4 regions of the Faecalimicrobium sp. JNUCC 81 genome follow, and region 2 is predicted to be linked to each of the others. Evidence: riboswitches for the same ligand, from Rfam matches in the RefSeq annotation. Region 2 holds a riboswitch; each other region holds the start of a gene.
What was found. Region 2 has a riboswitch for cyclic di-GMP ahead of JNUCC81_RS10110 (NPCBM/NEW2 domain-containing protein). Riboswitches for the same ligand answer to the same signal wherever they lie in the genome.
Positions count from the first base shown of each region.

Region 1: it holds a riboswitch for cyclic di-GMP, as region 2 does, so the genes downstream of both, JNUCC81_RS18040 (EAL domain-containing protein) here and JNUCC81_RS10110 (NPCBM/NEW2 domain-containing protein) in region 2, are expected to answer to the same signal.
Region 3: it holds a riboswitch for cyclic di-GMP, as region 2 does, so the genes downstream of both, JNUCC81_RS05780 (SpaA isopeptide-forming pilin-related protein) here and JNUCC81_RS10110 (NPCBM/NEW2 domain-containing protein) in region 2, are expected to answer to the same signal.
Region 4: it holds a riboswitch for cyclic di-GMP, as region 2 does, so the genes downstream of both, JNUCC81_RS19260 (hypothetical protein) here and JNUCC81_RS10110 (NPCBM/NEW2 domain-containing protein) in region 2, are expected to answer to the same signal.

Region 1 is NZ_CM132203.1:3,686,669-3,692,851, forward strand. It holds gene JNUCC81_RS18025 (AbgT family transporter) at 1-906, opposite strand, end outside; gene JNUCC81_RS18030 (MalY/PatB family protein) at 938-2,110, opposite strand; gene JNUCC81_RS18035 (metallophosphoesterase family protein) at 2,537-3,724, opposite strand; gene JNUCC81_RS18040 (EAL domain-containing protein) at 3,976-4,764, opposite strand; cyclic di-GMP riboswitch class II at 4,811-4,894, opposite strand; gene JNUCC81_RS18045 (TatD family hydrolase) at 5,017-5,790, opposite strand; gene metG (methionine--tRNA ligase) at 5,809-6,183, opposite strand, start outside.
Region 2 is NZ_CM132203.1:2,049,727-2,055,909, reverse strand. It holds gene JNUCC81_RS10130 (HAD family hydrolase) at 149-373, opposite strand; gene pdxS (pyridoxal 5'-phosphate synthase lyase subunit PdxS) at 479-1,357, shown strand; gene pdxT (pyridoxal 5'-phosphate synthase glutaminase subunit PdxT) at 1,359-1,928, shown strand; gene JNUCC81_RS10115 (CPBP family intramembrane glutamic endopeptidase) at 2,232-2,993, shown strand; cyclic di-GMP riboswitch class I at 3,177-3,260, shown strand; gene JNUCC81_RS10110 (NPCBM/NEW2 domain-containing protein) at 3,422-6,183, shown strand, end outside.
Region 3 is NZ_CM132203.1:1,143,732-1,149,914, forward strand. It holds gene JNUCC81_RS05765 (metallophosphoesterase) at 1-992, shown strand, start outside; gene JNUCC81_RS05770 (hypothetical protein) at 1,242-1,409, shown strand; gene JNUCC81_RS05775 (VOC family protein) at 1,685-2,062, opposite strand; cyclic di-GMP riboswitch class II at 2,343-2,426, shown strand; cyclic di-GMP riboswitch class II at 2,443-2,526, shown strand; gene JNUCC81_RS05780 (SpaA isopeptide-forming pilin-related protein) at 2,580-5,198, shown strand; gene JNUCC81_RS05785 (hypothetical protein) at 5,267-5,659, opposite strand; gene JNUCC81_RS05790 (MarR family winged helix-turn-helix transcriptional regulator) at 6,089-6,183, shown strand, end outside.
Region 4 is NZ_JBSJXY010000002.1:56,951-63,133, forward strand. It holds gene JNUCC81_RS19260 (hypothetical protein) at 1-2,611, opposite strand, end outside; cyclic di-GMP riboswitch class II at 2,677-2,760, opposite strand; gene JNUCC81_RS19265 (hypothetical protein) at 3,663-3,914, shown strand; gene JNUCC81_RS19270 (TIGR04104 family putative zinc finger protein) at 4,001-4,270, shown strand; gene JNUCC81_RS19275 (HTH domain-containing protein) at 5,153-5,587, opposite strand; gene JNUCC81_RS19280 (DUF975 family protein) at 5,749-6,183, opposite strand, start outside.

The sequences.
Region 1 (6,183 bases), 1.6 Mb from region 2:
TGTTTCTGTATCTCTTAACACCCCATTTTCAGGAATTACTAAAACTAATATAAGTACAACATATAATAACAGTGATATTAACGCAAATTTCATTCCTCTTTTTTCTAGATCAGTTATATCATTAACTACTTTCTCTTCTTCTTTAGCTTTATACTCACCTAATCTTGGTTCAACTATTTTTTCAGTTACATAAGTAGCAACTGCTGTTATTAAAAATGTTGATACTACCATGAAGAACCAATTTGAAGTTGGCTGAACTAAATAATTAGGGTCCAACATATGAGCTGCTTCAGTAGATATACCAGCGAACATTGGATCATTACTACCTATTAGTAAGTTTGCACTCCATCCTCCAGAGACCCCGGCAAATGCTGCTGCTAGACCTGCTATTGGATGTCTTCCAAAACTCATAAATATTATTGCTCCTAATGGAACTAATACAACGTAACCTGTAGATGATGCTATATTTGATACAATACCTAATAATACAACCATTGCTGTTACGTATTTTCTTGGAGTTACTTTCGCTATTTTTCTTAATCCTGCTGATAAGAATCCTGTTCCTTCTGCAACACCAACACATAAAATTACCACAAACACTGGTCCTAATGGGAAGAATCCTGTAAAGTTACTAATTACATTAGTAAACATAAATCTTATACCATCTGGCGATAGTAAGCTTTGAGCTGTTACAGTGTTCTTAACAATTTCTCCTGTTGCAGTATCTACCGCATCATAGGAAACACTTACACCCATATTACCCATGATTGCTGATACTGCTATTACTAAAGCACTTAATATTATAAATATTGTAGCAGGATGAGGAAGAGAGTTACCCACTCTCTCCACTGTATCTAGCGATCGTAGTACAAAACTTTTCTTTTGTTTTTTCATTCCAGCTTGCATTTTAATCCCCCTAATTAATTTTTTATTTTATTTAAAGACCAAGAACCGCTTCTTTTAGCTGATTCATTGCTTTTTCTAATAATAATCTTGAACAAGCAACATTAAGCCTCATATATCCTTCGCCACCTTCTCCGAAGCTTCTTCCGTCATTTAGCCCTAATTTGGCTTTATTTATAAAGAAATCAACTAAATCATCTCCATCTAACCCTAAATCCTTACAGTCAAGCCACATTAAATATGTACAATTGGGTCTATTTGGCTTTATTTGAGGTATATTTTCTTTACAGAAATTAATAATGTAATCTATATTTCCTTCTAAATATACAAGTAATTGTTCTAACCATTCTTCTCCATGTTCATATGCTGCCATGTTAGATACTAAACTAAAACAATTATTTCTCTTAGAATCTAATCTTCCTTGAACATCTTCATACTTTTCTTTTAACTCAATATTTGGGAATACTGTTGTTGATACTTGTAATCCAGCTAAGTTAAAAGTTTTTGTTGCTGATATACAAGTCATAGTATTTCTTGCAAACTCTTCTGATATAGAAGCCATTGGTATATGCTTATTTCCCCAAAGCATTAAGTCTGAATGTATTTCATCAGATATAACCATAACTCCATTATCTAGGCAAATTTTTCCTACTTTAGTTAACTCCTCTTTTGTCCAAACTCTACCTACTGGATTGTGTGGATTACAAATTATTAAATACTTTGCACCCTGTTTAGCTTTTTCTTCTAAATCATCAAAATCTATATAATAATCTCCATCTATTAAATTAAGAGGGTTATATAATAACTCTCCTCCCCAATCTTCAACTGCTGTGAAAAATTCTGAGTACACAGGTGGCTGTACAATAACCTTTTCCCCTCTTCCTAAAAATTCTCTCATAAAGTGGCACATCATAGGCATTACACCTGTTGAATGAGACATATATTTTATATCTATATCCCAGTTATTCTTTTTCTTTTGCCACTCTTTTACTAATTCGAAATATCTTTCTGGTCTTGATGTATATCCAAACATACCTTGATTAGCTCTATATATCATAGCATCTATTATTGGTTGAGCTGTTTTTAAATCCATATCTGCTATCCAAAGCGGTATTATATCTTTCCTTCCAAATTTATTTGCTGCTTCATCATGTTTTGCCGAATAGTTTTTGCTACGATCCATTATTGGATTAAAATCGTAAATCATAACTATACCTCCTTAAAATTTTTTATACTATTGTTTTAAGCAATATGTATGCCAAATTTACATCTATGAAAACATTTTCATTTTATTGTATAATAAATTACACTCTTATACAATACAACAATGTTAATATTTAAACATTATGCGACATCTTTCTATAATTTAGTATATTAAAATTATTTTTTTACAATAATTGGATATTATTATAGCTAGAATATTTCAACCATTTTATGGAAATTGGTTGTTTTATATGGTTGATTTTTAGGTTACTTAATAACCATTTCAGTGTAGATACCCTTAAAATAAGATAATTATATCTAGTATTAATTTAAACATAAAAAAGCTGACTTATATTTAATATAGAAGCCAGCTTTTTTATGTTTAATTACACTTTTTTATTTTCCTTAAAAATATAATAAAAATATTATTTTAATAAAAATCTATCGTTATAGTTTCATTATTAGATATATTCTTAAAAAAATTAATATCATTTTTATTTAAATTATTTATAATAATTTCATATCCATTATGTTCACATATGAAATAAGGATCTACATCATTTTCTTTATAAAAATAAATGCTAAACCATTTTAATTTATTTTTATTTAAATAACCACTTATTAAAAGATTTACTATATTTTTATCTTTTTTTACTTTAAAAAATATTTGGTTATGATTTGAGTTAATTTCAGTTTCCTCTTCTTCTAATACATTCAACTTTGACCTTATTTCACTAATTACTTCTAAGTCATCATTAAAACAAGACAATTGAATAACGTCACTTTCTTTAATCAATTTTTCAACTATTAAAGGGAAAAATGACCAATCTATAGGGATTATATCTGTATCATATTTAGAACTTATATAAACATCATAGATATCCTTTTTTATTTTATTAGTATATATATTACAATAAGGATCTGGAACATTATCATGTACACATTGTTCAACTACTTCATATGCATCATGTTTTAAATTTTTAAAATAAATACTTTCTTCATCCTTATTAATGTCTATTAAAGCAAATTTAATAGTATTATTACTTAAAGAACTTATAGCTCCAGGTTTTATTATTTTATAATTTTCGTGATTTTCTAAACATTCAAGATGATTATCTGCGATTAATAGATAATCATGACTATTTATATTTAATATTTGTTCTTTTTTTGAAAACTTCTCAATAGAATTTTCTGTTATTATAGTTGTTAAACTATTACCTCCAAAGGAGTCTGAGTGTTCATAATTTGAATGTATCATAAAAATTTTTTTACCAAATAACTCAATTGACTTAGATAATGGTAATTCTTTAATTTTACTTAATTTATCATTTCCCAATTTTTCTAATGTCCATAATTCATGTGATTCTTCTTCATCAAAGAACAAACAATCATCATGATTATAATTGATTAATTCATATTCTTTATTACCCATAATATTTATAAATCTTTTGTCATTCATAACTATATCAAATACTTCGCATGGATTAGGCCCATCTTGAACAAAATCACCAAGATTTAAAATATAATCTATATCATATTTTTCTTCTATATATTTTAAGAATTTTCTTAGTGAATGAATATTAGAATGAATATCAGAAATAATGCATATTTGACCCATATAATATAGTTCCTCCTTTTCTGATTAAAAATACCTTATCATTATATAAGAATAATATTTTTATATATTTTTACAATATATAGTGTGTAAATGGTTATTTCTTAGACCTAAATGGTTATTTGAAAAATTTTAAAATTATTTTTAAATTATAGATATTTAAATATACTTACCTTTTATACCATAAAAAATAGCACTTATTTAGTAAATAAGCGCTATTTCTTATTAGAATAATTATCTAAATTTTTTATGTATTACATCATTATCATTTCTGTATATTTTTTAAATGATACTGGACGTGAGTAAAGATATCCCTGACCATAATCTATTCCAAGATTCATAGCTATATTATGATCATCTTGTGTTTCTATTCCTTCTATAACTACTTTACATCCTAAGCTTTTTCCCATATCAACAATTCCTCTTAAGACTTTAAGCTTTTTTTCTTTATTATCATTAGGCTTTGGTAAAAACTCTCTAGGTATTTTTATTTCAACAAAATTAATATTACATAATCTATAATAAGAAGAATATCCTGTTCCAAAATCGTCTATTGATATCTTATAACCTTTTTCATCTAATTTATTTATTGTTTCTATAATTCCTTCATATTCATTTATAGGGTCTGTTTCTAGTATTTCAAGTATTATTTGTTCTGGGTTAATTGAATATTTCTTTGTTATTCCTAATATGTCCTCATATATAGAAGGACTCTTTAATGTATTTATAGATATATTTATAGAATATGTGTTATAAATACAGTTACTTTTTATTATATCCTTACACATTTTTTCAAATACATGTATATCAAACTCATATTCTTTATCTAAATCTCTTATTATTTCTATAAATTCTAGTGGAGGTACTAACCCAAACTTGGGATTATACCATCTACTTAAAATCTCCCATGATATTATATTTCTATTTATTATATCGACTTTAGGCTGATATACTATGCTAAATCCAGGCTTATCATTAGATAAGATATCTTCTCTTATTGCCCAATATTTTTCTTCAAATTTATTTATATTCAAAGGCCCCATATTCCCTCCCATTATTTTATATAAAAAAAGACTAAAAACATCAGTAGATATTTTTAGCCGGTTGTACCAATAACTCCACATATTCTAGGTACCCATATACAGAATATGCTTCAAAGTATCTAACTATATATTAAACCCTATATGGTATATATGTCTATTCATTTATATGCATTTCTGTTTTTTTATAAAAATATGTTTCATATATAAAAAAAGCACATAAAATCTAGTTAGATTTTATGTGCTTTTTATAATTTATTTATTTATACCAAAGAATTTCTTAGCATTTTCTTTTGTAGCTTCACATACTTCTTCATAAGATATACCTTTTTCTTGTGCTATCTTATCTGCAACAAATTGAACTAATGATGGGTCATTTCTTTTGCCCCTATGCGGCTCTGGTGCCATATAGGGAGAGTCTGTTTCTATTAATAAATACTCTAGAGGTATTTCTCTTACTACCTCCCTAGTTTTTTTATTATTTTTGAAAGTTACAGTTCCTGGTATAGAAATATAACAACCCATTTTTATATATTCCTTAGCTAATTCTACATTTCCACTATAACAGTGTAGCACACATCCTATTTCAGGATTTTTAGTATTTTTGATTATTTCAAAAGTATCTCCATGTGCATCTCTATCATGTATTATTATAGGTAATTTTAATTCATTAGCTAACTCTATTTGCTTTTTAAACCACTCTTTTTGTACTTCTCTAGGAGAGTTATCGTAATAATAATCAAGCCCTATTTCTCCTATTGCTACTACTTTATCATTTTCAGTAGCTAATTTTCTTAAAGTTTCTATTGCAGTATCATCAAGTTCACCAACATCATGTGGGTGAACTCCTACAGCTGCATATATAAAATCATATTTCTTTGAAAGTTCAATAGCGCTTATTGATGTTTCTATATCTGCCCCCGGATTTACTACTAAATCAACATTTTTCTCTCTTAAAGACTTTATTAGCTCTTCTCTATCTTCATCAAATCTTTCATCATTTAAATGTGCATGTGAGTCAAATAACATATTTTTTCTCCTAACTAATTAACGAACTTCGCATCCATCATTAGCACCTATTGCTGTTGGAACTACTAAGTCATCTCCATCATTTCCAGCTGCTAATATCATACCTTGAGATTCTACACCTCTTAATTTAACTGGTTTTAAGTTACATACTACTATAACGTCTTTACCAACCATATCTTCTGGCTTATACCAAGCTGCTATTCCAGATACTATTTGTCTTGTTTCTGGTCCTATTTTAATTTGGGATACTAATAATCTGTCTGCTTTTGGATGCTTTTCACAGCTTATTACTTTACCTACTCTAAGTTCTACTTTATCTAGTTCGTCTATTGTTATATTTTCTTTGTGTTCTAAAGGTTTTTCAACTACCTCGTCTTTTTTTTCTGAGAATAG
Region 2 (6,183 bases):
ATATTAATAATTATTTGTAAATAAAAATGATAATTAATATCAATAAAAATAAAACACTCTAGATAAATGGTTTATAACTAGAGTGCTTATGATTTTGAGAAACTGAGCTGATTTGTAGGTTGTTGGTGACATGAGCAAAGTGAATTTTTTATAATATGAAATTTTCAATGCCGAAAGCTATACCATCATTATGTACAGTTTTAGTTACTTTTTTAGCATAACCTTTAACTTCATCACTTGTATTTCCCATATCTATACTACATTCAACAGTTGATAGCATTTCTACTTTATAAGTTTCTATATCTTCAATGTCAAAATTGCTTTTTAAGTATTTTCTAGATACATTGTATTGAAAAAAAATGTATGGATACAATTGAGTTTAAACAAGTATTTCAGAAGATATTAATTGATAATACGTATAAATTGTACTACTATTTTTATTGTTAAAGTAAAAATTTAAAGGTAGGGGGAATTTTGTATGAATAGTAGATATGGATTAAATAAAAATTTAGCACAAATGTTAAAGGGTGGAGTAATAATGGATGTTACAAATCCAGCTGAAGCAATAATAGCAGAGAAAGCAGGAGCTTGTTCAGTAATGGCTTTAGAAAGAGTCCCATCAGATATAAGAAAAGATGGTGGGGTAGCAAGAATGTCAGACCCTAAAATGATTAAAGAAATTCAAGAAGCGGTAAGTATACCAGTAATGGCAAAGGTTAGAATAGGACATTTTGTAGAAGCACAAATACTTGAAGCTTTAGAAGTAGATTTTATAGATGAGAGTGAAGTATTAACTCCAGCAGATAATATATATCATATTGATAAATCTAAGTTTAATGTTCCTTTTGTATGTGGAGCTAGAAATTTAGGAGAAGCTCTAAGAAGAATAGGTGAAGGTTGTGCAATGATAAGAACTAAAGGTGAAGCTGGAACAGGAGATGTAGTTGAAGCAGTTACACATATGAGAACTATGATATCCGATATAAGAAAAGTGGTATCTATGGGAGAAGAAGAGCTTATGAATATTTCTAAGGAAATGGGTGCTCCATATGATTTAATAAAATATGTTCACGAAAATGGTAAATTGCCAGTAGTTAACTTTGCAGCAGGAGGAATTGCGACTCCAGCAGATGCAGCTTTAATGATGCAACTTGGATGCGATGGTGTATTTGTAGGATCTGGTGTATTTAAATCAGATGATCCTGAGAAGAGAGCAGAGGCTATAGTTAAGGCAGTTACACATTACAATAATCCTAAAAAACTAGCTGAGATATCAGAAGATTTAGGTGATGCTATGAGTGGAATATCTGTAAGTAGCTTAGCAAATGAAGAAAAGTTAGCAGTTAGAGGATGGTAATATGAATATAGGGGTATTAGCAATGCAAGGTGCTTATAGAGAGCATATAAATATGTTAAAAAAATTAGGTACAGAATCTATAGAGATTAGAAATAAAGAAGATTTTGAAAATATTGATGGGATTATTATACCTGGTGGGGAAAGTACAGCAATAGGAAAATTACTTAAAACACTTGATTTACATGTTACATTAAAAGAAAAAATTTTAAGTAAAACTCCTGTATGGGGAACTTGTGCAGGTATGATTTTACTTGCTAAAGAGATTAAAAATGATGATGTACATATTGGTACAATGGATATAGAGGTTGTAAGAAATGGATATGGAAGACAATTAGGAAGTTTTAATACAGAAGAAAAAGTAAATTACATAGGAGATAATATTCCTATGGTATTTATAAGAGCGCCTTATATTAAAAATGTAGGTGCTAAAGTAGAAGTACTATCAAAAGTTAATGGAAAGATAGTAGCAGCAAAAGAAAATAATATGCTAGTTACATCTTTTCATCCTGAATTAACTGATGATTTAAGAGTTCATAAGTATTTTTTAGATATGGTTAAAAAAAGAAATTAGATATTACTAAAATAGCTATAAGTAAAAAGCTATGACCATGAAGTCATAGCTTTTTTATGTAAAACCTATCTTTACAATCTATAAATATTACGTTATTTTAAGTCAACGTTAACTCAGCTAAAATAGTAAAAGAGTTTAAAAAATTATCATAAATTAATTTAAAATATACAAATTTGAGATTATTATAAAGCCTACAATAATTAAATATAATAGGCTTTATTTTTATGCAAGTAATATTAATAGTAGTGGCATAATAAATTTATATATAGTACAAAAAATATAGGTAGATAAGGAGGGTAATATATGAATAAGGAATTGAAGTTTTACACGATTTCATTAATCACCATAAGTATGATTTTTTATACAATATCGATAATAACAACACAATTTAATATATTAACTTTCGGGACACCTATTTTTATGATAATTTATGGTATTGCAGGATATTCACCTTCTATTGCAGCATTTATTACATTTAAAAGATACTATAATAAAACTAATGAATTTAAATTATTTTTAAAATCTATAATAAATATAAAACAAAAGCCGATTATGTATTTATACACTATTTTTGCTCCAATTATATTATGGGCATCTGCATATATAGCTTTTAAAACTCAAGGCAACAATTTATTGATGCTACGATATCCACTTAGCTTAATTATTTTTATTGTACCTTTTGCAATTATTGGAGGAGGACTTGAAGAAATTGGATGGCGTGGATTTCTATTACCGAGGCTTCTAGAAAGATTTTCTCCAACTATAGCTACTTTAGTACTTGGATTTGTTTGGTCAATTTGGCATATTCCAATGTGGTTTGTTGTAGGTTCACATCAACAAAAACTTATGTTTATACCATTTGCTATAAGTTGTATTGCTACATCATTTATAATGACTCCGTTATTTTATAAAACAAAAAGTATTTGGTTGTGTATACTTCTTCATGCAATAGACAATGCTTGTTTTTATGTATTTTATGTTTCAGTAGATTCAAATTTAATTACATCTATTTTTACATTAATTACTGCAATTATAATATTTTATATATTTCAAGAAAAATTATGAAAAAATAATATTATAAATTATTAATTTTAAAGAAACTAGAATTTATAATCAGATATAGAAGCTAAGAATTCTAAAAGTTGATAAAAAATCGATTAAGTCTGATTAATCAAAATTAAATGAAAATTTATACTATGCAAATGATGGAAAAAAATGTATAATAATAATGAAAATAATTTTAAAATAAAATTAAATAGGCAAACCTAGGGAAATCTGGGGACGCAAAGCTATAGGGACTAAGGTTTATAACTATGTCAGCCAGTTGCCAAAGAGTACATTATACTTTTTGTTTTTAAGCTTAGTTAATTAATATTATTACTTTTGTTTATTGTGAAAATATTAAATTTATTAGGTAATATACAAGGCTACTCTTTTTGAGTAGCTTTTTTAATGTACTTCTGAGGGTTATAAAACTAATCAGGAGGTAAAATATGCACAGAAAAAAAATAGCAGCCGTAACTATGGCAGCGATAATCACTAATTTCTCAGCTACAACAATAGAAGTTTTAGCAAGTGAGATACCGAACAGCAACACTTCAAAATTAGAAATTTCATCTGAAAATGAAGTTAAGAAAGCTACTATAAGTAAATTTGATTTATATAATAATGATAAATTAAATGCTTATAATGAAGTATTCAAAATGGACAACTCAAACATAACATCTATAACTAACAATGGTGGGAAATATGGAAGTGACAACATTGAGAAATCTATAGATGGAAATCTAAAGACACACTGGGAAACTGGAAAACCAAATAGCTCAGAATTCACAAATGAAGTAGTAGTTGGGTTAAATGAAGTAACTAACTTAAACAGAATCGTATATGCGGCAAGACAAGTATCGGCAAAAGGTAAAGGTTTTGCTCAAGAAGTTGAAATATATACTTCTCTTACAAATGAAGGCGATGACTTTAAACTAGTAACTAGTGGAGAGTATAAAGGATCTAGCGGAGATATAGTAGAGATTAAGTTCAATTCAACTGAATTTAAAAGAATAAAATTCAAATTTAAAAAAGCTAATCAAGAGTGGGCATCAGCATCAGAATTTATGTTTTATAAAGCAGATGAAATAAGTGATAAAATGAAAAGCTTATTTACAAATAGCTCTAAGAATCAAGTTAGTGAAGAATTTAATAGTATAGAAAAAATAATTGCTTTAGAATCAGACGTTAAAAATCATCCACTATACGAGGATTTTAAAGAAGATATAGATAATGCTAAGTTAATTGTTGATAAAAAAGAAGTTAGTTATACTGATGCAAAAGTATCTAAGTTTAAAGATATAAACAGTGACTTACTTCCAGCATATAATGAAATTTACAAACTACCTTCTAATAAGATAGTATCGATAACTGCTAATGGTGGAAGTTATGCAGAAAATGCAATATCTAGAGCAATAGATGGAAATCCACAGACTAAATGGCATTCTGCTAAGCAAAATTCTTCAAGTTTTACAAATGAAGTTGTAATGGAATTAAGTGAATTAACTAAATTAAATAGAATAGTATATACTGCACCTCGTGGTTCAAATAGAGGATTTGCTGAAGCATTCGATATATACGCTTCAACAACATCTAAAGGTGACACTTTTGACTTAGTATCTAGTGGAACATCACAAATAACTCAAAATTCTATTGAAATAAGATTTAATCCAACAGAGTTTAAAAGGGTTAAATTTGTATTTAAAAAAGGATATGAAAACTGGGCTTGTGCAGCTGAGTTTGGGTTATACACTCAAGATAAATTAAGCGAAAAAATGGATAGACTATTTAAAGATTCTGCGATGAGTCAAATTGGAGATGAATTTAATACTGTTGAAAAAATAAAAGCATTAGAAGAAGAAGCTAAAAGTCATCCATTTTATGAAGATTATAAAGAAAATTTACTAAATGCTATAGAATTAGTACAACAAGGGGAAGTAACATCTACTAATGCAATTATAAGTAAATTTACACCTTTTTACACGTCTCATATAAATGAGTATGATAAAGCGTTTAGAATAGGTAGTGAAAAAATAGCAAATATATCGAATAACGGCGGTCAATACGGGGGATCAGCATTAAAATTTGCAGTTGATGAAGATATAAATACACATTGGGAAACAGGAAGACCAAACTCTGATTCATTTAAAAATGAAGTAAACTTAACTTTAAAAGAAGCTCAAGTTTTAAATAGATTAGTATATAAAAGTAGAAATGGTGGTAAAGGATTTGCTAAAAACTTTAGTATATATGTTTCACCAACAACAAAGGGAGATAACTTTAGTAAGATAACTACTGGAGAGTATACAGTCACAAGTGATTTATTAGAAGTACAATTTAATCCAACGAAAGTAAAAAGATTAAAGTTTGTATTTGATAATGTTCAAGACAGCTGGGCTTCAATTGGAGACTTAAGGTTATATAAAGAAGACAAAGTTTATGATAAAATGAAATCTTTATTTACAAATGGATTAATGAATGAAGTAGCAGAAAACTTCAACACATTAGAAAAATTAAGTGCTCTAGAAAATGAAGTAAAAGGACATCCATTAGAAGAATTATTTAAAGTAGATATAAATACTGCAAAAGACATAGTTCAAGGAAACTTAGAAACTACAAAAGTAGTTGTAGCAGAACAACATGGAGATATGGTACAACATGCAGACAAGAATTTAAAATTTGGATTTGGAAATAACAATCAACCAACAGGAGTATTAGCAAAGCCAGGCGAAAAATTAACTGTTTATGTAGATGCAGATCCTAATAAACCTCTACCTCAAATATTCTTCTCACAACAAGAGGGAAGTTGGTCAACTTGGGGAAGAACTTTAAGTCTTCATCCAGGCAAAAATGTTATAACGGTACCAGAAATACCAAAAGATGATTGGTACAAGCATGATGTAACTAAAGGTGGACCAATATATATTGTAAATCCTTATACACCTGAGCAACAGCCTAAGGCACCAGTAATAAGATTTGTTGGAGGACAAAAATTCCCATTTGTAACAAAAGATACTAATATAGAAGAATTTAAAAAGTCCTTAATAGAATATAAAAAGAAAATTGATGAAGATAAAAAGAAAAACCCTAATGTATTGGACAGAGAAGTAATAGATACATTTGAATTTGTAAGTGACCACATATTCTGGACAGGTACTGCAACAGGTGCATATCAAGCTTACATAGAGCAAGGTGTAAATCCTTTAGATAC
Region 3 (6,183 bases), 910 kb from region 2:
AAAAACAAGGAATAAGTGTATTATCAGCAAATACATATAAGAAAAATGGAGAGAACTACACAAAACCTTATGTAATAAAAGATGTTAAAACTAATGAAGGAACTGTAAAATTAGGAATATTAGGTCTTACTATAAAAGAAGTAGGAGAAGATAGTGAGGACTTAAAAGATTTTGATAAAGCAGATGGATATGGTGACTTATACATGAATGACTTAGTAGAAGATGCTAAAAAATGGGTTAAGGTAATGAAAGAAGATAAGGCTGATGTTATAGTAGTAGTTACACATACAGGGGAAAAACCTAAAAAGCCAAAACACCCAGGAAATAGAATACAAGATTTGGCACAACAAGTTGAGGGTATTGATGCAATTGTTGCAGGTCATACACATGAACAGATAAAGCAACATGATTATAAAAATGAGTCAGGAAAAAATGTTATAGTTACTCAACCAGGAGATCATGGAGAGTGTATTTCTAAAATAAATTTAAAATTAGAAAAAAAGAATAATAAATGGAATGTAGTTGATAAGTCTAGTGAAATAACACAATTTGAAGAAAGTAAAAAATATCTAGAACAACTATGTGATAATTATGGGAAAGTATCAGCAGAATTCACAATGTTAGATACTAAAGTTAAAGAAATAAATTTATCAAAGGTGGTTCCTATTAAGTGGGACAAGGCGTATGTATTTAAATCAAACACTCCTAGAGAAAAAATATATGATACTGTAGGATATAAGTTTTTAAATATCACTGAAGCTGAAAATGATGATATGATGCAGATGGTATTTATGAATAATAAAAAAGTTGTTTGCTATTTATATGGGCATAAAGGAAAAATAGGATATAGTATAAATTTTGATAAATCAGAGTATAAAGATAATGTTTTAACTATTATGCCTAAGGAAAATGATAATTTCAAGGTTGAAGAAGGTAAAGAACATCCTATAACTCATCAACCTATTGTTAAATTAACTCATATATATAAATAGAAATATATATTTTAGTCCATAAATTCTATATTTTAGACCACCTTTGATTAATTTAATTTTTATTATGATAAAATTTAAATGTAACTATAAAAGATAATCAGGAGGTATTGTTATAACTTAGATGTATAAGGAGTATGCTATGAATATGAAGAGTATAGGTCTTATATTTATTGTAGGTGGTATATTTTTAATTCTAATCAATTTTACAATTATGCCTTATATTGATGATAAGTTTTTTTAGGAGGTTTTATGGAAAAAAATTTTAAGCAACTAGCACAATTTATAACTATACTTGGTTTTATATCATTAGATTTATATTTAATTTTATTTTCTGGAAGTTTATGGAGGATTATATTAAGCTCTATTTCTTTAATTATTTTCGTCGGTCTTTTATATTTATCTAAAAATAATTCTTAAATCAAAAGTAATATTTTACCCATAAAATATTATTTATTAAGTTTAAGATAATTACTTCATCGTGTTATATAAAGGAGATGATTATATGAGTGAATGTAAAAAGAATAGTAATAAGTTAGTTATCAAAGGACCAGAAACAGATATAAAAAAATTTATTAAAGAACTTCTTATAGCAATACTTACATGTCTTTAGTATATATTACACCAAAACTACACTAAAAACCTAAAAAATACAATTAGAAAAGCTCTAATCATTTAATGATTAGAGCTTTTTATTATTTATCTTCTCTTAATAAGTACTCATTGTTATCTTGGTCTTTGAATGAGAACATTTTACCATAAGGCATAATCATAAGTTCTCCAACTTCAACTCCATTTTCTTTCATTTCATTGTATGATTTTTCTATATTAGTAGTACTTAGTAATATAGATGGATGATTAACATTTGCAGACGGGTTTTGAGTTAGCATCATTTTTTTATCATATAAAACAAATGTTGTAAATTCACTTTCACTTGGACCAACTTCTAACCAAGTCATGGGACCCATTGATTGTTCAAATTTTACTACAAAATTTAACTTTTCAGTCCAGAACTTTTTAGCATCATCTTGATTATCTACATATATTGTTATCTTGCCTATTTTATTGATCATGTTATCCTCCGAAGTTATGTATCGTTATTTAGTATTATTATTTACTTAAAATCATAATACTATAAATTAAATATTTAGTCAAACTTATGTTTGTAACTTAAAACAAACATAAGTGCTAGAAAAAGATATAATTGTTCCTAAATTATACATGATTAATTATATCTAAAATAAATATATAACTAGTTAAATAAAAAAATAAGAACTTACTATATCAATTAATATATATAAAATAGTATCAAAATCTTACTAATATAGAAATAAGCATAGACATGTGCTATTATTTATATAAAGGAACGAGGAAGTATATTCTGTATGTGGGCATCTGGAATATATGGAGTTAATGATGCAACCGACTTTAGACAATTAATGTCTAAAGTCTTTTTTTTTAAAGAAACGAGGAAGTATATTCTGTATGTGGGCATCTGGGATATATGGAGTTAGTGATGCAACCGGCTTTAAACAATTATTGTTTAAAGTCGGTTTTTTATTGCAAAAAATGAATAGAGGGAGTGTAAGTATGAAAAGTAATAAAAGGTATAGTTTTTTATTTACAACAATGTTAGTGGTAGTTAGTTTAATGATAAATCTTATGTCACCGGTCATAAATGTATTTGCCTTAGATACAAATAAAAATATTAGCCTATCAATAAGTAGCAATAAAAATCCTATAAAAGAAAATGATGAAGTTAAATTTACACTAAACTATAGTATAACGGGAGAATTAGGAAAATTAAAAGAAGGAGGAAATGTAATAACATTTAACCTCCCAGATGGATTTAGAGATATTAAACCATCTTATCCTAAAGATCATTTTGATAATGTCATAGTAGAAGGAACTAAAGTAGTAGCAACTTTAAGTGAAAAAGCACTTACTAATGGTATAGGGGGATATTTAAGTATTAGAGCTTTTGCACCTAAAGTTGATGAAGATAAAAAAGTTAGAGTTGAAGCTAGTTTAAATGGCGATACTACATATTTAGATGTTGATTTAGTAAATATAGATCCAGTGGTAACAGATGACCCAAAAGAAAAGCAAGAACATAATCTTGCAGTAGATAGATATTTAAATAAATATGCACAAAATGCAAGTCATTATGTTGATGGTATATTAACTGCAAATATACCTGCTCCTGCTGTTGGTAAAAGATGGGAGTTTATTGTTTCTATTAATGAGAAATACTCTAATTTAAATAACGTAGTCTTAAAAGATAAAATGCCTAATGGGTTAGAACTAGATATAAATAGTTTAAAAATAGAAGAAACACCATACATAGGAAATAAAAAAGACGTAACAAAAGAACTACTTTTAAAAACTGAGAAAACTAAAGATGGACTAGTAATAAACTTTGGAAATATAAACTCAAAATATGATATTTCATACTACGTTAATATAAATGAAGAGTTTCCAACTTATAAAAATACAGCAATATTAAATATAAACGGAAAGACTATTGAAAGTTCATCTATGCTAAAAACTAAAAAGGTAGAAGTACCTATGATTAAGAAATATGAAAATACGAAGTTTCATGATAAAAAAGGAAATAGTATAGTCACAGATATAGGTGATGAAATTGGATACACACTTGTTGTAAACCAAAATAAAGAGAATATTAAAGATGTAGTAATAAATGATACATTACCACAAGGTACAAAGTATAAAGAATCAAGTGCATCAATATATTATTATGATTCAAAAGGTAATTATCAAATATACCCAAATAGTAAAGATAAGATTACTGTTAAGAACAACAAAATGACTATAAATCTTGGAGATATTAAAAATAAATACTTTATATATTATAGATTAGTAGTTACAGATAAGCATGAAGAGTACAAAAATAAGGCAACAATTAGTTATAATAATGAAACATCAAATGCAAACTCAACTGTTAAATATGAAAAAGATTCAGGCTCTATAAATGCAATAAAAAAAGTAGATAAAAATACACTTAAAGATGGAGATAATCAAATAGTAAATTATTCTATAGAAATTGACTCACATGGATTTTTTAGTAAGGGATATATAGATTTATCAGATAAAATTAACCCAGATGTTAAGATTATGGTAGTTAACGTTGAAAAGCATAAAATTATTGGGCAAAAAGATGGTAAATATATAACTGAAAAAATAGAAGATAATTCAAATGGTATTAGCCTTAAAGTTGATAAGGTAAATAATAAAATAAAAGTTACTAATGATAGTGTAAATATGAACTACGATGAAATATATAAAGTGAATATAAAGACGGATTTTAGTGATGTAAAAGATGGAACGACAATATTAAACGTAGCTAAAATAAAAGATTCAAGTACTAATACTGTTGAGACTAAAAAGGGATATGCTTTTAAAGCTCTTAAATTAGATAAAAAAACTAAAAGTTTATTATCCGGGGCTACATTTGATATACTAGACAAAGAGAAAAAAATTATTGGTAGTGTTACTAGTAATAAGGAAGGAATAATAAGAGAAAAGATAGTTTCTCCAGGAACATATTATCTAAAAGAAACCAAAGCTCCAAAAGGATACTATTTAAATAATGAATATATAAAGTTTACTATAAAGGAAGATGACCTAGGTACTACAGTTGATTTAGGAAATATATATAATAATAAAATAGAAGGAGATAAAAATAGTGGAGGGGATAAAATAGTTGAAACCCCAAAAGAAAAAGAACCAGATAAAAATATAAAAAAAGATGAACCAACTCAAACACCAAAAGAGAAAGAACCAGATAAAAATATTAAAAAAGATGAACCAAATGAAAACCCAAAAGAAAAAGAGCCAGACAATAACATTAAAAAAGACAAACTAAATGAAATCCCAAAAGAAAAAGAACCAGACAAAAATCCTAAAGAATACAAACCAAATGAAACTCCAAAAGAAAAAGAACCAGACAAAAACATTAAAGAAGAAAGACCAAATGAAACCCCAAAAGAAAAAGAAATAGACAAAAAAATTAAAGAAAGCAAACCTAAAGAAACTATAAAAGAAATTGCACAAGATAAAAAAAATAACGTAAATAAACTTCAAAACTATGGGAACCCTAAAACCTATGATTCAGGTATTATGCCATATATAAGTGTAGGTATATTAGCAATGGGTGGATTAGTTATAAATATAAGAAGAAAAAAATAAAATAACTAAAATAAAAGGGCTGTGAAAATAATTCACAGCCCTTTTTAATTAAATATTAATAATCAATTTTATTTCATATTTTCTAGTTTATAGCTAAGTAGATTTTCATATTTATCAAATTTTTCGATAAGTCTTATCATAACATTATCACCGATATTTACAGTTTCAAATATATTTTTATCATTTATTCTATAAGATTTATCTTTATATTCCAATTCTAATAAATAAGAGTTTGGTAAATTTGAAATAAAATATTTATTTCTATCAGAATAATTGCAAGGCATGCCTTTAACAAACCTTTTATTTTTAATAGTCATATTAACATTAGTTACTCTTATTTCAGAAACCCTGAATTTTCTGTAAATATTTTTTATAAAATCTCTAATTCCAATAAGTATAAGATATATTAGTCCTGCAATACCAGCTAGAACTATAAAATCATCAAATATTTTGCTCCTCATTAATAATCTCCAATCGATTTATATAATAGCTTATTAAGAATAATATTTAACTATATAATTTAAAACTAATAAACTAACTAAATTAGTTACTATATATTAAATTATAGCAAAAAATGTTAAAAAAGTATTATTTATATATTAATAATATTATTATATAGATTTAATTAATAGAGAGAAATTAAAGATTAAAAAAGACAGGGTCCGTTGCCTGTCTTTTAGTAAGGATATAAAATATAAAATTAGGATAAAATTTGAATAAAAACATTAATGAGTATACTTTAATTATATCCAGCATTCACAATCTTATACATTTATTATAAAAAATATATGAATAAAATTATTGACAACAAAAATAATAGTGTATATAATAAATTCAACAACTGATTTAATTAAATTAAATTTATATAAATCATTGAATGGAGAAAATAAATGAGTAAATATGATAAAATAAAATTAGAAAACCAGATATGTTTTTCATTATATGCAGCATCAAGAGAGGTTATAAAACTGTATAAACCATTACT
Region 4 (6,183 bases), on a different replicon from region 2:
TACTAGTTCCTTTTCTATCAGTTATTTCTATATCATATTCTAGTACATCTATATTATGCGGCAAACTATCCCATATAATCGGATTAGGTAAATTTTCATTTACAGTAGATGAAAGTACTATTTTATAATTTAATAAATCTCCTATTTTTTTTGGCATATCTCCAACAATGGATTTAGAAATATTTGCATTGTAAGCCCTTATATACTCAACTGAATCACTTTTGCTTACTGATTTTGATTTAATACCGGACTCTGTTTTTGTAAAGTCAGCTTTATTAGTTAGTATTGTCCCACTTTGTAAAGTAGTGCCATTTTCATAACTTGGTTGTATTTGTGTATAAAATCTTATAGGTTTTGAATATATAAGCTCTGAAACAGGATTATTTATTACAATTTTTATTTTTGTTATATAGTTTTCATCTGTTGTAAACTGTTTCTCTATATTATGAATTGTATTTGTACCAAATATCATCTCATTACCTGAAATATTTAAATAATGAATGTAATTAGAATTTTGTTTTGTTGATATATATACATCCATACTCATATTATTTATACCAGATAAATCACTATTATTTTGAACTTTATATTTTCCGAGCTCTATTTTATTTAATCTCATATGATGAGGGAAAGTATCCTCTACCGTAAGATTATCTAAAATTCTAGATGTTGGATTTTGCATTACTATATTCCAGATACTAGTTCCTTCATAACCTACAGTCGGTTTCGAGGCTCTCCTTTTACCAAAAAAAAGTCCTTCTGCTTCATCTCTAACTTGATTATTACATTTTACACTTGTTAAGAGATTACTTTTTTTATCATATAATTTGGCTGTATTCAAAATAAATTCACTATCTACTAAGTCTAGATACTTTACCTTTATAGTTAAAGTAACTCTAGAATCAGATATATTTTTATTTATTTTAAATTCAATTTCTTTTTCCTGCTTATTATAATTAAAAGTTCCGATAGAAGCATTCTCATTTCCTGAGCTTTTAACATTATATCCTATAAACTCAAGATTTTTATTTGGCAAAACATCTATAATAGAAAATCCATTTAAATTAACTCGAGTGTCATTAGATATCGTTATATCATATTCTGCTATACCATTATCTTTAACAATTACACTAGATCCTACTTTTTGCTTAGATAGCTTTATACCTGTATTTACTTGTGCTATAGTTTCTTCAGATTCAACCTGCTCTGATTGTACACCACTATTTTCTAATGATACAAATGCTGTTATTTTACCTATATCGTTAGTTGAAGGTTCTTTAAATTCAACTGGAATTTTTATACTTCCGGTAATATCACTTACAGAATGTTTTAATTTTATTATTAGTTTATTATTTAAATAATTCACACTTTCTATTTCATCGCCTAAAATAATTGAGTTTTCTTTGAACTTTATATTTTCATTAAACTCAATATGAATGCTTGAAGAATCAGTTGCGTTCCCAAGTATTTTATATTGTATATTATAACTATAAGAATAATTATCATTTTCTGTTACAGTTAGCTTCGATGCTGATATACTTAACTTTGAATTTCTAAATATAACTGGTATGCTTGAAATAGTATACTCTGAAGGATAATTTATGGATGCATGCACAGATGCAGTAGAAGTATCTGGTAAAGCATTTTTAAATTTTACATTTATTTTTAAATTATCTTTTATTATTGTCCTAGAACTATTTGTTTTTAGTTTATAAATGATTGTCCCATTTTCATAAGTTTCATCAATTATATTTTCATTCGCTTCCTTATTTTTAAATTCGATAACTTCTAGTTCAGAAGGTATCGTTACTTTTATAGATGTTTCTTGTTGCCCTATATTATCCATTTCATAACTTATTCTATACTCAAATTCTTCATTTGGTTTTAAAATACTTTTATTAGTAGTAATACTAAATTTCTTAAGAGGCTTTATCAATTTTATACTTGGGCTACTATTAGTAGTTATAATTGAACCAGACTCACTAATTATATTAGATTTAAGTTGTAAATTAGTATTATCAGAAGTATTGTCATTAAACTCTAAATTTAGAGTAATTTTATTTGATAAATTATCACCTTTTTTTATTGTATATACAATACCTTCATCAGTTATTTCTTTATCTAATATATCATCATTGCTAGAGCTAGATATAATATTTACTAAATTAAAAGGAATATTTATCTTTAGCTTTAAAGGCTTATTTGATGAATCAATATTATACTCTAATTCATATATAAATTTATTTTTAGATACTACTTCTGACATATTAAAGCGTGTTGTAAGTGTCGCTTTTGATACACTTAATAATTTATCCTTATTCGTACTATCTGAATTATTAGATATATTTATAGAATGATCCATATCATTTTTTTCATCTTTGATATCCTCTAGTTCTTTATTTTTATTATCCAAATTTTTTTCTTCTACTGTATCAGTAGTATCATTTTTTTCAGAATTACTTTCATTTACTACATCTGTAGAAATTATCTCAGAATCAATAGTTTTTGATGCATCTTTTAATGTATTAGCAAATGAATAACTAATAGAGTTACTTAAAATAGAAACTATAAGTAAAATAGTACAAAATAGTTTATTTTGTTTATTTCTCACATTACATCCCCTCTCTTTTTATGATATATTTATCCTACTTATTTTTAATAAGTACGATAAGATAATTTTTACATAGCCGGTTTCACCACTAACTCCATGTATTCTAGGTGACCACATACAGAATACATCTCAAAGTATCTATTATTTAAATTTGGATGCTAATATGTGTTAGTTTAAATTAAATTCTATTATCGTAAAATTGGATAGATAAATTCTTCGATACAAACTCCCTCCCCCTATTTCCTTATTTCTACAAATAACAATGTAATTTATAAGATGTTTAAATTTAATTTATCATTTGAAGTTTTATATTTTCTATCTTTTTACTAAATATCGATTATTTAAATTGTTATATTATTAGCAACAAAGGTTTGACTTTGTATTTATTTAGATATATAACTTAAGCTTATATTTATAATACTTACATTAATATCAAATATATATCACTGAGTTTAATAGAAAAAAATATATTTTTTGTCAAATAATATATTTTCTTATCATAATATATCATTTTAAAGTAAAATGTTATAAAATGAAATGAAATAATATGTAAATACTGATAAATTTATACATTTTCTATCTATATATTGTTTTACCTTGTATCTTTTTTAAATATAAATTAGTGTATTTAGTTTAAAGACAGTAGTTAGTAAAGAAAAGTTCAAATTTAAAAGAAAAATAAACTAAGTTATATATAATTTGAAAGAAATTGGTATGGATATATTCGAAAATAATTTAGTATATTTTTTATGAAAGTTATAACTTTAATATATAAAATATATTATCTATGTCATTATATTAGTATATGGAAAATAGAAGATCAGAATAGTAGAAGATGCAGGGTGCGGCTGAGATGCTAGCGTATGGAACAGGAGTTATTATCGATGCCTCATTATAGACTTTCTACTTGATATAGCGGCACCACTTATTATTATAGTTATAAGCATAGTACTTATTATTTGTTAAGATAAGAGAAAAAATAAAAGAAAAGAAAAAATGAATACTTTGATGAATATAAAAAATTTATAATTAAAATTAGGAGGATATTTGTATGGAAAATAAAAATATTAAAACTAATCTATTTATAATAGGATTAATTTTAATATTAGTATCTCCTTTGTTTGGCTATACGTTGGGAGAAATTGCTATTAAATTAATAGGTGGAACAATGGATACTTCTACATATGAGTGGATTATCGAATCTACAACAGCAAATATTAGAATAATAGGATCAATATTATCTGTAATAGGAGGATTTAGTTCATTATTTTATCAATATTTTCTAAATAATAAAAATGATTAAATTTAAGAATAAAAAATTCAACTATTACTTAAATTTTACTTTATATAATACTTATATTTAAAATAAAGTTAAGCGGAGGAAATTTTATGAAAAACTGTACTGAATGTAATTATAAATTTACACTTAGTGATAGATTAAAAGGTTCATTTTTTAGTAAATTAAAATGTAAAAATTGCAATGCATTATATAAAGAAAAGAATACTATTTATTCACTGATATATTATAGTTCAATTGTACTTATATTTTTTATAGTGCGAGGTAGAGTAGGTTTAGAAAATCCAACTTTAAATTTTATTTTGTATATGATAATAGCAGTTCCAATAGTACTTTTATTTAACTTTATACCTCATAAATGACAAAGATATAAAAAAATTAATTGATAAAAAAGTGTCTACAAATCAAAATTTTCTTTAACAATTCTTAAAATTTCACTTTAAAGGACAGTTAGGTATTTTTAATAAAGTTAAAGCCATTAGAATCTAAATAAATGGATTCTAATGGCTTTTTTACTAGATATATTTAAATAAGTTTATATATATTTCTTAAATAATAATTTTTTAAATTATTGTTTGTTATAATTTCTATAATATACACATTTATAAAAGGGGTTGAAAAATAAAATGTTTAATACAAAAAAATTGATATTTTTTTTACTAATTGTAAGTGTTCTAGGTATCTTTTTACCTTGGTTTTTCTTTGATAAAAACGTAGATTATACTAATGGAATTTTATGGTTTTTTAGCTCACCAATTATGGTCATTAGTTTTATTGCATCATTAATTCTATTACGACTAAAAAATAATTCTATGTTATTAAGATTATTTACTCTTATATCTTTGACATTAATACCTATTAATTGTCTTTACTTATTTTTAACATGGCATATACTTACAATAACAGGTAAATTAGATATAGTCATAAGTTTTAGAACAGCTCATTATGGTTTTTATATAACTTTTATTAGTTCACTTATTGCTACTATTTTATATTTTTTTAACTATGCTACCAAAATAAAGACTAATTAATATTAAAAATTCACTTTAGAGGACAATTAGATGTTTTTAATAAAGTTAAAGCCCTTAGAATCCGAATAAATGGATTCTAAGGGCTTTTTTACTAGTTATCTTTAAATTTTACTTTAAAGTATAGTTAGTATTAAAAATAAAATCAAAGCATTTAAAATCCAAAATAAATGGATTCTAAGGGTTTTGATTTTATTTTTAAATGTGTTTTAAGAATTAATTAAATTTTGGCTCTATTTTCTTAAATATCATTAATAAAGACATAACAGTTGAGCTAAGATTATACTTAACATCTATAGAAATCTCTTTATCATTAATAAAATCTACAAGTAATTGTTCATCTACATTAGCAAATTTAGCAATTGATTTGGTTGTTAACTTATATCCATCTATTAAAATATACAAATAAGTTCTTAACTTAAAATCAGGTTTATTTAAACTGATTTGCTCCAACATTAAAATCTGTGTTGTAAATAAATTAAATTTATCAAAATCTGAAAATAGATCCTTTTCAGATTCTTTATAATTTTTTATTACCTCAATATCTACATTCAATAAATTAGATAATAATTCTGAACTCATGCCATGTTCATTTACTAGTTTATCTAATAAATTTTGGATATAAATATTATCTATTTTTGTTACTTCCATTTAATACACCCCTTCACCTTTAGATTTCGTATTTTTATTAATTAAAATTCAAATAAGTTGATTTTAATAGATATTTTAATCCTACTCTTGAAATACGTTTTTTAAGAATAGTTCTTCTTATATATTTGGAACTAATCACCAATGAACATAGTTATACATTTTTAATATTCATCAAGATATTTATTTTCATTTATTTCTTTTAACTTCACATAAAAATTGCCTAATGTAACCTCGTAATATGGAACATACCATAAAAACCCTATTCCAAAGGTAATTAAAGAAACTATAGCCCATCCTATAAAACTCAAATGTAATATGAATAACTCTGATTTAAATCCATTCATAAGTTCACAACTTTCTATTAAACATTCCATTATACTTATTTTAGGATTCTCCACTAAAATAAAGTATATCTGCGAAAACATAAGCAACCATATTATCCCTGGAATTATTAGTAACATCATCCCTATAATAGCACCAAATCCTATTATAAAATTTATAACCATCGATTTAATAAAAATCTTTATACTAGTAAACCCATAAAATAAATCTTTAAAGCTTGCACTTGATCTGTCTTCTATAAAATTCAGTATAAA